DNA from 2 places in the Shewanella sp. SR44-4 genome. Region 1 is predicted to be linked to the other one. Evidence: riboswitches for the same ligand, from Rfam matches in the RefSeq annotation. Region 1 holds a riboswitch; the other holds the start of a gene.
The links. A riboswitch is a leader RNA that binds a small molecule or an ion and turns the genes downstream of it on or off. The one in region 1 is predicted to bind lysine.
Positions count from the first base shown of each region.

Region 1 (7,842 bases):
TGCTAACCGATGACCTGTTGAAATCCCAAAAGAATGAGTTAGGCGCGCCAGGCAAGTTTCTACCAACATTGAACGATAGGCGCAAAACAGCTCACTATTGGTTAAACGTTGGTGCTCGGCATACCAAGTTTGAATATCGACTTGATGATCAAAGTACTCGCGGTTCCAATTAACCCCTGTAATGGGATCAAAACGCCCTAAAGTAAACTCACCACTCTTTTGATTAATCCCTAAAGGATTGGCTAAGGGTGCAAGCGTAATATCACCTAAAACCTGGTAACCTTCCAATAAGGTCATCAGTTGATAAATCACCGCATTACCTTGCACTTCAGCACCATGAACATTGGCCTGAATATACACGCTAGGCGCAACACTCTCGCGACCAATGAATGAGTATACTGGAACGGTCAATGCGTGTCCTGTCGCCAGTTCTCCAACTTGAACTGACGATTGTATTGCTTTAGTCATATGATTACTCAAACAAGTTTTGGTGCAAGGCATTAACCACTTGCGCCGCTTCCGACTCTGCAACCAACACACATAAATTATGTGGGCTTGCGCCTTGGCAAATCATCCGAACATTATGGTTTTCAAGCACTTTAAACACCCTACTACAAATGCCAGCCGTTGATGCTATGCGATTACCGATGATGGCGATTAACGCTAAATCTTCCTCGACTCTTACACGACAATGTTGCGATAACTCTTGTAATAACGACTCACTGAGTAAGCCCTGGCCACTTGAATCTGAACCGGTTTTATCTAGGGTTAACGATACGTTAACCTCTGAGGTAGTGATTAAATCGACTGATATTTTGTGTCGCGCTAAGGTCGCGAACGTTTCAGCCAAAAAGCCCTGAGCATGTAACATTTGCAAGCTATGCAAGTTAAGTAAAGTTTGATCACGGCGTAACGCCACCGCTCTAAACACTGGGGTATCTTCAACTTGATGACGGATCCAAGTTCCGCCCATTTCAGGCGCTTTACTTGAACCTACAAACACCTGAATTTTTTGTCTTACTGCCGGTAAGATGGTGGCGGGATGCAATACTTTAGCGCCAAAGGTCGCCATCTCAGCCGCTTCATTAAAGCTAATTTCAGCAATCGGGCGGGCATTGGGGGCAAGGCGTGGGTCAGTGGTATAAATACCGGCCACATCGGTCCAAATCTCAACCGCTGTAGCACGAAGCGCTTCGGCAAGTAATGCCGCCGAATAGTCACTACCACCACGGCCTAATGTTGTTGTTCGTCCCTCTTCATCAGCACCAATAAAGCCTTGGGTAACGATAACGTAACGCGCAAGTAATGGCTGTAAAAAGTCACCTGCTAACATTGAAATAGCTTCAATTTGTGGCTCTGCGCGACCAAAGTGACTGTCGGTACGTAATACTTGGCGCACATCAAAATGATTTGAAGCAGTGCCCTTTTCCCGAATAACCGCAGAAAATAAAATCGATGAACATTGCTCTCCCGTCGACAGTAACTCGTCCATAACCGCTTTGCTGCGATTCAGCTCTAACGATTCACTGAGTACTGACATCCGGCTGAGTATTTTATCAATACTGGCTGCCACGTCTTGCGGACGACCGAGTTCATCTAATATCGCATATTGAATTTGAGCAATTTGCTTAAGTAATACCAAGCGACGCTCGTCATTAACATTAGCTTGAGTTAACTCAACTAATAAATTGGTCACTCCGCTGGAGGCGCTTACTACCACAAGGCGAGTAGCTTGATTAGCCAACACAATATCTGCACAACGGCTCATAGAGGCGTAATCAGCAACTGACGTGCCGCCAAATTTGGCAACGACTAATTCTGGGGTATCTATTTCAGACTGAACAAAGCTCATACTGATGCCTCCGCTGTTTGCGAAAGACTCAAAAATAAGATGTGATTTACTAACATGATATACGCTCCGAACACACTACGTTCGAAGAGCCTGGTGCTAAGATAACGCACCCTTATAGAAGGGAAACAGCAATCATCACCAGAAGCTCTCCACCAAAAAAATAGGTGACAATCGTTAGGATTCAGCCTAATCGACCGATATCAATGTTTGCCAAACAAACTGATACCTCGGCGCTAATCTCCATCATAAGTGGTCATCGGATTGGCATCCTCTCACTTACTACCTAGTTAACGCTCCTCTTCTGTTCCTCCCGAAGGAGGGAGTTGAAAATAGCAAAAAACACCCTATCAAGTCAATCAGCAAACACAGTAAAAATACACTGTTTTGATAAAAAATATCGCTGCAGTGAAATATTATGCAGCTGCGACTTCAGAGCAATGATTGTTCTCTATTACGAAAAAATGCCCATAAATATCCAAAAAACATAATTAACCGCAAATTACCGAGACAATCTAGTAAGTATTGTCTCAAAATAATGTGTTAATTATTTTATCGCAGCTGTGCAGTTTTAATTACGTCATTATTTACCCAGTTATACGAACCTATCTCTGGCAACTCGCTCACCATCCTTAATCGGTGATTAAAAATTCCCATATCAACTTCAGGTTTGATGCTATCAAGGCATGCAATCAAAGATAGCAAACCTTGATTAACGTAGTAAATTGCATGTTGATTAAATTCTCGACCAAGCTCAACAGCTTGTTCTTTATCAATAAAAATAGCCCAGCTCTTTTCCATATGCGACAAATCAGGTGCTGCACCGATTAACGCACGATAGGGACGATTATATTGTTGAATTTTAAATTGAAGCTGACGATCGAGTAAGCGATTTTGACTAGGAGAGAGTCTTGAACCACGGGGGTTATGGGCAGTAACAATAGCAAATGGGAAATCATGAGAAAGGCGTTGAGTAAACAAAAAATGAGTACTTTGATACTCATTCCACAATGTATCTATAACATTTTCCATAATAAATTTTCGTCAATTAAGCCAAAATTAGTCTAGCAGATAGGTTTGATTTCTAAAAGGTTTACGATCTAAATCAGCAGTACTATATTAGAAAACTATTAATTATTATTATCTTAGCAAGGTTAATCTTTCATATACTCGAGTGTTATATTAATTTTTTAACATTTAATTTGTTAACAAATGCCTAAAACGAGTACAATAACCATTACGCACTATTAAATCACTGTAGCAAAGTTAGCTACATACACCTCAAAAACTCAGCAAATGTTGTTGTGAGTGTGATGATTTTTTGATGTAAAGTTTACAGTCGTACTAAATTTGTTCTACATTTGATAAAACATTAATACGATTAAATAAGTTTGCAATAGAAGGAACTATCTTTCTAAATGGCATTCATAGTAAGTAAGCTTAAGTGCAACAAATTTTACACCATCATGAATAAGTGCAAACGCGTGCCTTGACGTAGTGGTAATTAATCGACGTAAGCAGACTCAGTAACCAGTATTAAGTGTTACATAATAGAGTTTATAGAGAGTGTTTAATTCAGGGTAGACATAGATAAACACCAAAAAATATCGGAATCTTAGCGCATTAGCTAAAGCGCTATTGCAATCTATTAGCACACAGTTCGCAAACAGTGGCTAGAATCGAATTTTATAAAATCAGGTAAATATCATGCAAAATCCGCACATTTTAATTGTTGAAGATGAAGCTGTAACTCGTAATACATTACGCAGTATTTTTGAAGCTGAAGGTTATGTTGTCACTGAAGCTAACGACGGCGCAGAAATGCATAAAGCCATGCAAGACAATAAGATTAATCTTGTTGTTATGGATATTAATTTACCAGGCAAAAACGGCTTATTATTAGCTCGTGAGCTACGTGAAATTAATAACATCGGTCTTATTTTCTTGACTGGCCGTGATAACGAAGTTGATAAGATTCTAGGTCTTGAAATTGGTGCAGATGATTACATCACTAAACCATTCAACCCTCGCGAATTAACGATCCGTGCTCGTAACCTATTAACTCGCGTTAATAATGCTGCCGCAGAAACTGAAGAAAAAGGTTCTGTTGAGTATTACCGTTTTAACGGTTGGAGCTTAGAAATCAATAGCCGTTCTTTGGTTAACCCACAAGGTGAAGCTTATAAGCTACCACGCAGCGAGTTCCGTGCGATGCTTCACTTTGTTGAAAACCCAGGTAAGATTTTAACTCGTGCTGACTTGTTGTTAAAAATGACTGGCCGTGAATTAAAGCCTCATGACCGCACCGTTGATGTGACAATACGTCGCATCCGTAAGCACTTTGAAAGCTTGCCTGATACGCCAGAAATCATCGCGACAATTCACGGTGAAGGCTATCGTTTTTGTGGTGACCTAGAAGCGTAATCTTTTAAGGTTAACCGCAATAAAAAACCAGGTGAATCACCTGGTTTTTTTATATCTGCTTTTTCGTTAATCCTTTAACACAATAGTGATTACTTCAGCTGTTGATCTAAGAATGCCGCTAATGATTTATATAAATGATTACGCACTTTCTCGCCACGCATTGAATGCTTAGACCCTGGGTAATCCATCATTTGGAATAACTTACCCTCATCTTGCAACGCTTTATATACTCTAGTGCTGTTTTCAAACAGAACGTTATCATCAGCCATACCGTGATACATCAATAAGCCCGATTGATAATTTTTGACATAAGGTAAAATGCTGCTGGCGTCGTAACCTTTTTTATTGGTTTGCGGGTTCCCCATATAACGCTCAGTATAATGAGTGTCGTACAAACGCCAATCCGTTACTGGCGCACCCGATATTGCCGCTTTAAAATAACCCGGCGCCTTAAACTGACTCATCAACGCCATATAACCACCATAACTGTGACCATAAATAGCAACATTGTCACCATCAATAAACGGCAAGCTACGTAAGTAATCAACGCCAACTTTTTGATCGTTTACTTCAGCATCACCCATGTTTTGATAAATGACATGTTCAAATTGCGTGCCTCGGTGCGCTGAGCCACGATTATCTAATTGAAATACCGCATAGCCTTGCTGCAGTAAATATTGAGTAAAATAATCTGCCTCGCTCCAGCTATTGACCACTAACTGAGCATGCGGTCCACCATATACGCGCACCACAACCGGATACTGTTTAGCGGCATCAAAAGGCACCGGTTTAAACAGTCTGTATTGTAATGCTTGACCATCTTCCGCTGTTAATTGACCAAAATCAGGCATTTGCCATAAACCAGCATAATCATAAAGCGGATGATTTTTATCAATGTTATTTTGCTCAACCCAAGCTAACTGCTTGCCAGAATCATTGTGTAAACTTATCTGCGGCGGCTGCTGTAAACTACTAAAGTAATCTAAATAAACGGGCTTTTTATCCGCAAATACAGCCTCATGCATACCCGATGCTTGGCTAATTCGCTCAATAGAGTCCATGCCTTTATTAAGATTAACGCGGTACAAATGACGTTCAACAACACTGTCTTTACGACCGCTAAAATATACCCAACCCGTTGCTTCATCGACATACTCAAGCGCATCAACAGCCCAATCACCTTGGGTTAATTGCTTAAGTTGTTTGCCTTGTAAGTCAAATAAATACAGATGATTAAATCCATCACGCTCAGAACCCCAAATAAAGGCCGCTTGTTGCTTTAGGAAGTGTAAATCATTGTTTAAATTTACCCATGCTTTGCTGCGCTCTTCAATCGCCGTTTTAACTTGTGTCGGCTGAGAGATTGCAGCAATGCGTAAATCCAACGTTTGTTGATCGCGGCTTTGCCATTGGAACGACACATGCTGGCTGTCGGGTAGCCAATCTACGCGAGGTAAATACATGTCTTTTTGTTTGCCCAAATCAATCCAGCTAATAGTGCGATCTTTTAAGGTCACGACACCCAGTGCGATCTCTACATTGGCTTTGCCTGCATAAGGGTAACGCTGCTCGGTTAATTTAATGCCCTCGGCGTAAATTTCATTACGAGTCACTAACTCCACACCCGTTTCATCAATACGAGTAAAGGCGATAGCAGACTCATCGGGCGCCCACCAATAACCTGTCATACGGTCCATTTCTTCTTGGGCGACAAACTCTGCCATAGCATTTTTAATCGGCCCTTTACCGTCTGTGGTGAGTGCTGTTACTTTTTGGTTATCCAATGACAATACAAATAAGTTTTGATCGCGTACAAACGATACAAAGTGACCTTTCGGAGACAAACGCGCATCGGTTGCAAAACCGTCACCGGTTGCAAGCTCAGCCACTTTATTACTGGCAACGTCATATAAATACAACTTACCCGCTGCAGGGATTAAAATATGTTGGCTGTCTTCAGACCAGAAATACTCCATGATCCCTTGGCCGTAAATACGTTGACGCTCTCGTCGAGCTTTTTCTTCATCAGACAGCTCTCCTGCCTCTAATTGATCAGCATTAATCAGTACACTGCGCTTACCAGTCGCGATATCCATTTGCCATAAATCATACAAATGTTGATTATCAGCACGGCTTGATAAATAAGTTACACGTTTTCCGTTAGGCGATAAGGCCAACCCGCGTGGGCTAGAACCCGCTAAGGCTGGTGACGCATGAACACGTTCGATGGTCAGTGGTGTAGTGCTACCGTTGATTGCAGTCAGTGTTGCGGTGGTTGATGAGTTCATGATGCTGCCTTTAGCGGTTGCTGAAAAAACCGGGCTAGTAAAAAGGAGTGGCACGGCAGACACTGCCGCTAAAGCATGATGCTTCCATGTTATTGTCATTATTAATCCTTGGGGCAATTCAATCCGCCCACATTTTGCCTCAATTTACAGTAAAACCAAAACCCCAGATAACAATCGCTGAAATTAGCGCCATTGTGGGGTATGATTTGCACATAACTGATAAGAATTAACAACATCGACCTTAACCTCGCAAAATCTCATAGGAAAAATCATGCAGACTTTGGCACAAACCCTTAGCGCACAAGCCGTAAACGCGTCTTTAACACAACTACTATTAACCTTAGCTGACACCTCAAAAGCCATTAGTGGTGCGGTTCGTCACGGTGCATTAGCGGGTGTTTTGGGTGCAACAGAGCAAGAAAACATTCAAGGCGAAACCCAGAAAAAACTGGATGTGATCACCAATGACATGCTTAAAGATGCCCTTAAAACCGATGGCAATGTACGTGGTTTAGCGTCTGAAGAAGAAGATTATGTGGTTGAGGTGAACGCTAAAGGTGAATACTTAGTGTGTTTTGATCCACTCGATGGCTCATCAAATATCGATATCAACTCATTAGTGGGCACTATTTTTTCGGTATTACCAGCACCTACCGGAGAGTTAAACGAACAAAGCTTTTTACAAGCTGGCCGCAAACAAGTTGCTGCGGGTTATGTGTTGTATGGCCCATCAACCATGATGGCGCTAACCACTGGTCAAGGCACTCAGTTTTATACTCTTGCTCCAGACAGCCAAGAGTTTCTTCTGACCGACAATAACGTGCAAATAACCCCGGACACCGCCGAGTTTGCCATTAATATGTCAAACCAGCGTTTTTGGGAAGCACCAATGCAAACCTATATTGCCGATTTATTACTCGGAGAAATAGGACCTCGAGAGCAATCATTTAATATGCGTTGGATTGCTGCAATGGTAGGTGATGTGCATCGGGTATTGTGTCGTGGTGGGATTTTCTCTTACCCGACAGACAATAAAAACCCAGCCAAACCGTTTAAGTTACGCTTAATGTATGAAGCCAACCCAATGGCATTACTAGTTGAGCAAGCTGGCGGTAAAGCATCAACAGGTTATGAAACTATTTTGGACATTCAGCCAACCGAAATCCATCAGCGCGTTGCGGTAATTTTAGGTAGCGCAAACGAAGTTGATACTTGCTTGAGCTATCACGGTATTGATTACAGCGAAGAGCCATCAATTGATTAATTGATTATGCTGTAAAA
Region 1 covers NZ_JACJDU010000004.1:56,402-64,243, reverse strand. The annotation lists gene H5125_RS03330 (succinylglutamate desuccinylase/aspartoacylase family protein) at 1-468, opposite strand, end outside; gene lysC (lysine-sensitive aspartokinase 3) at 473-1,852, opposite strand; lysine riboswitch at 1,987-2,161, opposite strand; gene H5125_RS03320 (DUF3293 domain-containing protein) at 2,402-2,881, opposite strand; gene arcA (two-component system response regulator ArcA) at 3,557-4,273, shown strand; gene H5125_RS03310 (S9 family peptidase) at 4,363-6,660, opposite strand; gene H5125_RS03305 (class 1 fructose-bisphosphatase) at 6,833-7,825, shown strand.

Region 2 (7,842 bases), on a different contig from region 1:
AGTCAGGGTAAAAGCTGATAACACAAATGTTGATACGACCAACCTTAAAATGGCGTTAAACCCATTTTGCGAAATAGCGGTAGAAGAAGCTGTTCGCCTCAAAGAAGCTGGCATTGCCACTGAAGTTGTAGTGGTAAGTGTTGGCCCTAAAGCGGTGCAAGAACAATTAAGAACCGCAATGGCACTGGGTGCCGACCGAGCGATTCATATTGAGACCGATGAAGAGTTAGTGCCTCTTTCGATTGCTAAGCTGTTAAAGGCCGTGCAAGAAAAAGAGCAAGCACAACTCGTTATTTTTGGTAAGCAGTCAATTGACGGCGACAATAACCAAACGGGTCAAATGCTCGCAGCATTAACTGATATGCCACAAGCGACATTTGCATCAGAAGTCAAAATTGATGGTGACATGATTACGGTTACTCGTGAAATCGATGGCGGACTACAAACGCTGAAAATGCCTTTGCCTGCGATTGTGACGGTAGACTTACGTTTGAACGAACCTCGTTATGCTTCATTACCTAATATTATGAAAGCTAAACGCAAACCATTAGAGATTATGGCTGTGGCTGATCTTGGTGTGAGCTTAAGAGCACATCAAACAGTACTTAGCGTCACACCTCCTGTTGAGCGTAAAGCGGGCATCATGGTGTCTTCTGTTGAAGAGTTAGTTGATAAGTTAAAAAATGAAGCGAAGGTGATCTAATATGACCATTTTAGTATTAGCAGAACACGATAATGTCAGCCTGAAAACTGACACGGCGAAAGTAGTTAGCGCTGCAACAGCCATTGGTGGTGATATTCATGTACTGGTTGCTGGTGCTGATTGTTCTGCCGCAGTAAGTGCAGCACAAAGTTTAGCGGGCGTGAGTCAAGTGTTAGTGGCTGATGCTGCTCAATATGGTGCTCAACTAGCTGAAAATGTATCAAAATTGGTTGTTGATATTGCCGGAGACTATGAACATATTCTGGCTGCAGCAACCAGTATAGGTAAAGATACATTGCCTCGCGTAGCAGCATTATTAGACGTTGCCCAGATTTCTGAAGTGATTGAAGTTGTAAGCAGTGACACTTTTGTACGCCCTATTTATGCGGGTAATGCGCTTGCGACGGTGCAAAGCTTAGATGCTAAAAAAGTCATGACAGTACGCTCTAGTGCATTTGATGTTGTAGCATCAACAGGCAGTGCTGAAGTCATCAACTTAAGCCAAGCAATTGATTCAAAAACTGAGTTTGTTTCTCAGTCACTCACTGAATCAGCCCGTCCTGAACTTGGTAATGCTGGCATTATTGTGTCTGGCGGCCGTGGTATGGGCAGCGGCGAAAACTTTGCCATTTTAGAACAACTAGCCGATAAGTTAGGCGCAGCAGTAGGTGCATCACGTGCAGCTGTAGACGCGGGCTTTGTACCTAACGACTTGCAAGTTGGCCAAACGGGTAAGATTGTCGCTCCTAACTTGTACATTGCAGTGGGTATTTCTGGCGCGATTCAACATCTTGCTGGCATGAAAGACTCAAAAGTAATTGTGGCCATTAACAAAGACCCTGAAGCCCCTATTTTTCAAGTGGCGGATTATGGTTTGGTTGCCGACTTATTTGAAGCGGTACCGGCATTGAACAACCTCGTTTAATCAGATGTTAAGTCGCTAAACGGAGGAGTTGATTAAGCTCGTGTTGTTCAGCCGACTTTGACGCGCTATTAAACGTTCTGTTGTACGATTAAAAAGGTTTCTACTCATAAGGTAGAAACCTTTTTTATTGGGCTACTCTTGGATTTCTCTTGGATTTCTCTTGGATTTCTCTTGGATTTAGTACTGGTTTAGGTGTTGATTTTTAAAAATTCAGTTCAAATATCCAGGGTTTGATGCGGTTGCTGTTTTTGTGCCCATTACACTAGTGTGCATTTGATTTAAAAACGTTAAACTAATGCTATGCAATTGTGGTTTAAATTGATGTTGTTGTTATTTGTCGTGCTGTTTAGTGCTTTTTACTGGCGCAGAATATGTAATTTATGATTGTATGTTCGCGTTGTGTGTAATGAGCTTTAACTACAAACAACAAAAGTAGAGGTGCGTTGCATAAAAGTCATGTTGAATTGGGTGATGCCAATAATTCGACATAAAAGGGTGCAATGCCGAAATAAATGGGGTTATCAGCCGCATTTGTTGGGGCAGTTCTCGAAAGGGACTGCACTGTCATAGTGTTTTTATCGACTTGATAAAAAGAATGATATTCATATTAAATGGATATTACTGTGGAGTGCTACTAGTTAAGTTAACGCATACACTTCCTGTGTATGTTTAGCCTTATTTCTAGTTTTTCTCCATTCGTATCCAACGAAGAAATAATTAAATTATGATAATAAGTTATGCCGATTCGGCACTTTCTGTTTTGCCACCACTTGTGGCTATTACTCTGGCTATTTTAACTCGTAAAGTATTGCTATCTTTAGGGGTTGGCATTGTTTTCGGCGCCTTATTACTAACCGATTTCTCATTGGTTGGCAGTGGCGAATATATTTTAAATACAGCCAGCCAGTTAGTTTGGAAAGACGCCGGACTGAACAGTTGGAATGTGTACATTTTAGGCTTTTTGATTGTGCTGGGTATGATCACAGCATTGATCACTGTCAGTGGTTCTGCTCGTGCTTTTGCTGATTGGGCTAAATTGCGTATTCGCAATAAACGTGATGCCAAGTTAATGACCATGTTTTTAGGCTGCGTAGTGTTTATTGATGATTACTTTAATAGTTTAGTCGTCGGCTCGATTTCACGTCCAATCACAGATCGCTACCATATTTCGCGTGCAAAATTAGCTTATATTCTTGATTCCACCGCTGCGCCGGTGTGTGTTATTTCTCCCGTATCTAGCTGGGGTGCATATATTATCGCCTTAATTGGCGGTATTTTAACGGCTCATGGATTTACAGATTCTGGTCATTTGAGCGTCTTTATTCAAATGATCCCAATGAACTTTTATGCCATTTTTTCGTTATTATTATTACTGTGTGTTGCAACGTTTAGCTTAGATGTTGGCCCAATGCGCCAGCATGAATTAAACGCACTGCGGGGTAACTTGTTTGATGAGTCAAAAGGCCAACCCCCTGGCGCTGTTACAGATTTACCTGAAGCCGATACCGGTAAAGTGATGGGCTTATTTTTACCTATCGCGGTATTGGTGTTTGCGACAGTGTATTTTATGGTTTCAAGTGGCGCCGATGTGTTAGCAGCAAAAGGCTTACCGTTTAATGTACTTGGGGCATTTGAGAATACCGATGTTAGCTCGTCACTATTTTTTGGCTCTGTAGTTGGTCTTATTGCGACGCTCATTCTTGCTATTCAGCAAAAAGTTGACTTGTCTATGTTACTCAAAGGCATGTCGGTTGGCGCGCGCTCGATGTTGCCAGCCATTTACATATTACTTTTTGCATGGACAATTTCGAGTGTGATTGGACAGCTTGAAACCGGTAAGTACATGGCAAGTTTAGCCACTGACAATATTCCGTTTGCGATGTTACCTGCAGTGTTATTCCTATTAGCGGGTATTACCGCATTTGCGACAGGAACAAGTTGGGGCACGTTTGGGATTATGTTGCCTATTGCAGCAGATATGGCTATGGGAAGTGATAGTACTATGATGTTGCCAATGTTGGCCGCAGTATTGTCTGGTGCGGTATTTGGCGATCATTGTTCGCCCATTTCTGACACCACTATATTGTCGTCAACCGGTGCCAGTTGTCATCATATTGATCACGTGGTTACTCAACTGCCGTATGCCTTAATTGCCGCTTTCATCAGTTTAGTCGGTTACACCGTATTAGGTTTTACTGGCTCATTAATCGCAGGGTTAGTTTGCTGTAGCGTGTTGTTTGTCATCAGCATTGTGATATTACACTTTTGGGCTAAGAAGTAATTTCTTGAACTAAGCCCTACTGTATGTAGGTAAATGTCCAATTTAAGCTGTAATAAAAATGCCGTATTCGTTATGAATACGGCATTTTTATTTGTTATTACGATGTTGGAAAAGGTAATATGAACGACATTCACTAGCTAAACATTAGGACGCTTCATTTTGGCGCAACTGTACTTTTATTATTCGGCGATGAATGCCGGTAAATCAACATCATTACTGCAGTCATCTTATAATTATCGTGAGCGCGGTATGCACACTTTAGTGATGACGGCATCGATAGACAATCGTTATGGTGTCGGCAAAGTGTCATCACGTATCGGCATCGAAACCGAAGCGCAGGTGTTCGGTAGCACTGATAATTTAATTGAGTTAATTTCGACGTCGAATGATGAGCAAAAAATTCATTGCGTATTGATTGATGAAAGTCAGTTTTTAAGTAAAGAACAAGTTAGACAGATTACTCATGTTGTTGATAATCTTGATATTCCAGTATTGTGCTATGGTCTTCGCAATGATTTTCAAGGCGAACTATTTCCAGGCAGCCAATATTTATTAGCCTGGGCTGACAAATTGGTTGAGCTTAAAACTATCTGCCATTGTGGCCGTAAAGCTAACATGGTCGTGCGTCTTGATCATGACGGTAAACCGATGCGTGAAGGCGAGCAGGTTGCCATTGGCGGTAATGAAAGTTACGAGTCGGTTTGTCGAAAGCATTTTCGTGAGTTTTTGTGGGATTAAGTCAAACCCAACTTAACTGAATAAAAAAGCCGCTTCAAGTTAATTGATGCGGCTTTTTTGTGTGTCACTATTTATTAAAAATCGGCTTCTGCGAAATCGACAATATCTGCACTACTCGATTCAATTTGTTTGCGTAAGCTGCGGGTTTGGCTGCCCCAATAGCTCATAAAGAATTGTGCGGTTTTAAGTTTAGCTTGGTAAAAACCCGTCTCTTCAGTACCCGCTTCTAATGCGGCTAATGACGTTGCTGCAACGCGAGTCCACATCCATGCTAGTGCGGTAATTCCAAACAACTGCATATAGGCCATTGACGCTGCACCAATAAGATCAGGATTCTTACTGGCTGACTGCACAATAAAACCGGTGGCTTTTTCAAGATCGCCAGCGGCATCCATTAAGCCTGCAAGATAAGGTTTCATTGCGTCATTAGCCGCGTTTTGCTGAATTAATTCCTTCACCATACCTGACCACAAAGTTAATGCTGCACCTTTGTCAGCAAGTAATTTACGGCCGACTAAATCGAGTGCTTGTACCCCATTTGTGCCTTCGTAAATCATTGCAATACGGATATCACGCACAAACTGCTCCATACCCCATTCGTTAATATAACCATGGCCGCCATAGACTTGCTGGGCATCGACACAAGCTTTAAAGCCTTGGTCGGTGACAAAGCCTTTAACAATCGGTGTAAATAACGCAGCAAGTGCATTAGCTTGTTTGGCTTTTTCTGGATCGGTATGACGTTCTACTTGGTCAAGCCACAGTGCTTGTTGACCCATTAGCGCACGTGTACCTTCGTTGAACGACTTTTGTGATAACAACATACGACGCACGTCGCCATGGACTAATAATGAGTCTGCAGCTTGCTCTGGCTGCTTAACACCACTTAATGCACGGCCTTGAATACGCTCTTTGGCATAAACGAGAGCATTTTGATAAGCAATATCTGATACGCCTAAACCTTGAATACCAACACCTAAACGTGCTTGGTTCATCATGGTAAACATGGCTTTTAGACCTTGATGTGCTGCACCAACAAGCTCACCTATTGCGCCGTCAAAATGCATCACACATGTTGAGTTACCATGAATGCCCATTTTATGCTCAAGACCTGTTGCGCTAAGCTTGTTAGCTTCGCCTAAGCTACCATCGGCATTCACTAAAAACTTAGGTACAGCAAATAATGAAATACCTTTAACACCGTCCGGTGCATCTGGTAAACGCGCTAATACTAAATGAATGATGTTGTCGGCTAAGTCGTGATCGCCAGACGAAATGAAAATTTTCTCACCGCTAATAGCAAACAGTTCATCACCAGCAGGAACCGCTTTAGTGCGCAGTAAGGCTAAATCTGTACCCGCATGAGACTCTGTTAAGTTCATGGTGCCGGTCCATTCACCACTGACCAGTTTGGCTAAATATTTTTGCTTTAGAGCATCGCTGCCGTGAACGTGAATCGCTGAATAAGCGCCATGGGTTAAGCCTGGATACATGGCAAACGCCATATTAGTGGCTGTTTTCATTTCGGTTGCAAATGTACCGATAACTTCGGGTAAACCTTGGCCACCAAATTCAGGATCGCAAGTTAATGTTGCCCAACCATCTTGTACGTATTGTTTATAAGCTTGCTTGAACCCTGTAGGGGTAATGACCTTACCATCAACCAGTTTACAACCTTCTAAGTCTCCACTGGCATTGAGTGGCAACATGATGTCAGTGCTGAAATCGGCAACACCTTGTAAAATCGCATCAGTTAGCTCAGCATCTAACTCATCAAAACCACGTAAATCAGTTTGTTGATAGATATTAAGCAGTTCAGATAGAATGAATTGATAATCGCGAAGAGGAGCTTGGTAAATTGGCATAAGATCATTCCTTGGTTATGTTGTATTTTAGTTGGGTCTCGGCAACAAAATGTAGTTAGTTACTGGTCCAATCAGATAGTTGATTTATCTAACCATACCCAATTTCGAGTAAAAACTCAGTATTATTTTTACGTAAACGTAAACTTAATTTTATACGTTTAATGTACCGATTTATTTACTCTGAAATATGCGTATTGTTAGCCTCTTTATTAATACCGTAATCACCTATAGAAAGTTCAGTACTGATGAACCATTTTTTTTGCTCTGCAAACGAATACAGAATCGTTTTTGTCCGGTCTATGAGTTATCTACAAAAATTATCTATCCAAAATTATCTATCAAAATTATCTATCAAAAGAATACGCCATCAAAAAGGGGCTAGTGATGAAATTAGTTTGGTTTGGAATAAGTATATTGGCATTGTTCTTTTTGTCTTTCATGCCGTTACACATAGCTGATGCGGCGTCGAAGATGGAAGAATCCGTTGCTCCTAACTTTGAGTTAACTCATGCTGATGGTCAGCCATTTAATCTACATGACTACGCGGGAAAACCAGTCATTTTGCATTTTTGGGCTACATGGTGTCCATATTGTAAAAAACTTCAACCCGGCTTAGAAAAGCTGCGACTTAAATATCAACATACAGACTTACAAATGATTGGTATTAGTTTTAAAGAAGATGTCGGCGCAACTCCCGGACAAAGCTTGCTAGATCGAGGTGTAAAGATGAAAACGTTGGTTTTAGGGGATGAGGTTGCTAAGTTGTATGGCGTAAGAGGCACACCGACAACAGTATTTATTGACCGCACTGGCCATATTGCGTGGGTGACAAATACATCTAATCCTGACGATCCTAATTTAGAAAAAGCGCTGCAGTTTTTAGTAGACTGATCATTATGTTACTCAGTACTGATATTTCAGTCGAAATGACTTAAGCGGTTAATGCTGCTTACTTAACGTATATTTCAAAATAAGCGGCCCTATTAGGGTCGTTAGGGCGATAATCATAACTAATATTGCAAACTCTTTAGCTGGTATCACCCCAAGTTGACGGCCCATTTCCGCGAAAACTAGCCCAACCTCTCCACGAGGTACCATAGCGGCACCAATGATACATTTTTCTTGCCAGTTCTGACCTGCTATTAAACCTGCCACGAACTTACTTAATACAGCAATAAACGCTAACCATCCTAGAATGACTAAACCTGTAAAACTTGAATCTAACTGGCTGAGATCGAGGCTAACTCCGACATAAACAAAAAATATCGGGCTGAATATTTGCACCAGCGGGCGAGAGGACAGTTCTAGTTTATAAGTGTAAGGAAAGGGA
Region 2 covers NZ_JACJDU010000038.1:15,454-23,295, forward strand. The annotation lists gene H5125_RS15980 (electron transfer flavoprotein subunit beta/FixA family protein) at 1-703, shown strand, start outside; gene H5125_RS15985 (electron transfer flavoprotein subunit alpha/FixB family protein) at 705-1,628, shown strand; lysine riboswitch at 2,054-2,270, shown strand; gene H5125_RS15990 (Na+/H+ antiporter NhaC family protein) at 2,350-3,909, shown strand; gene H5125_RS15995 (thymidine kinase) at 4,069-4,647, shown strand; gene H5125_RS16000 (acyl-CoA dehydrogenase C-terminal domain-containing protein) at 4,722-6,512, opposite strand; gene H5125_RS16005 (TlpA disulfide reductase family protein) at 6,897-7,403, shown strand; gene H5125_RS16010 (cation:proton antiporter) at 7,452-7,842, opposite strand, start outside.
Region 2: another riboswitch for lysine. It lies ahead of H5125_RS15990 (Na+/H+ antiporter NhaC family protein); the one in region 1 lies ahead of lysC (lysine-sensitive aspartokinase 3).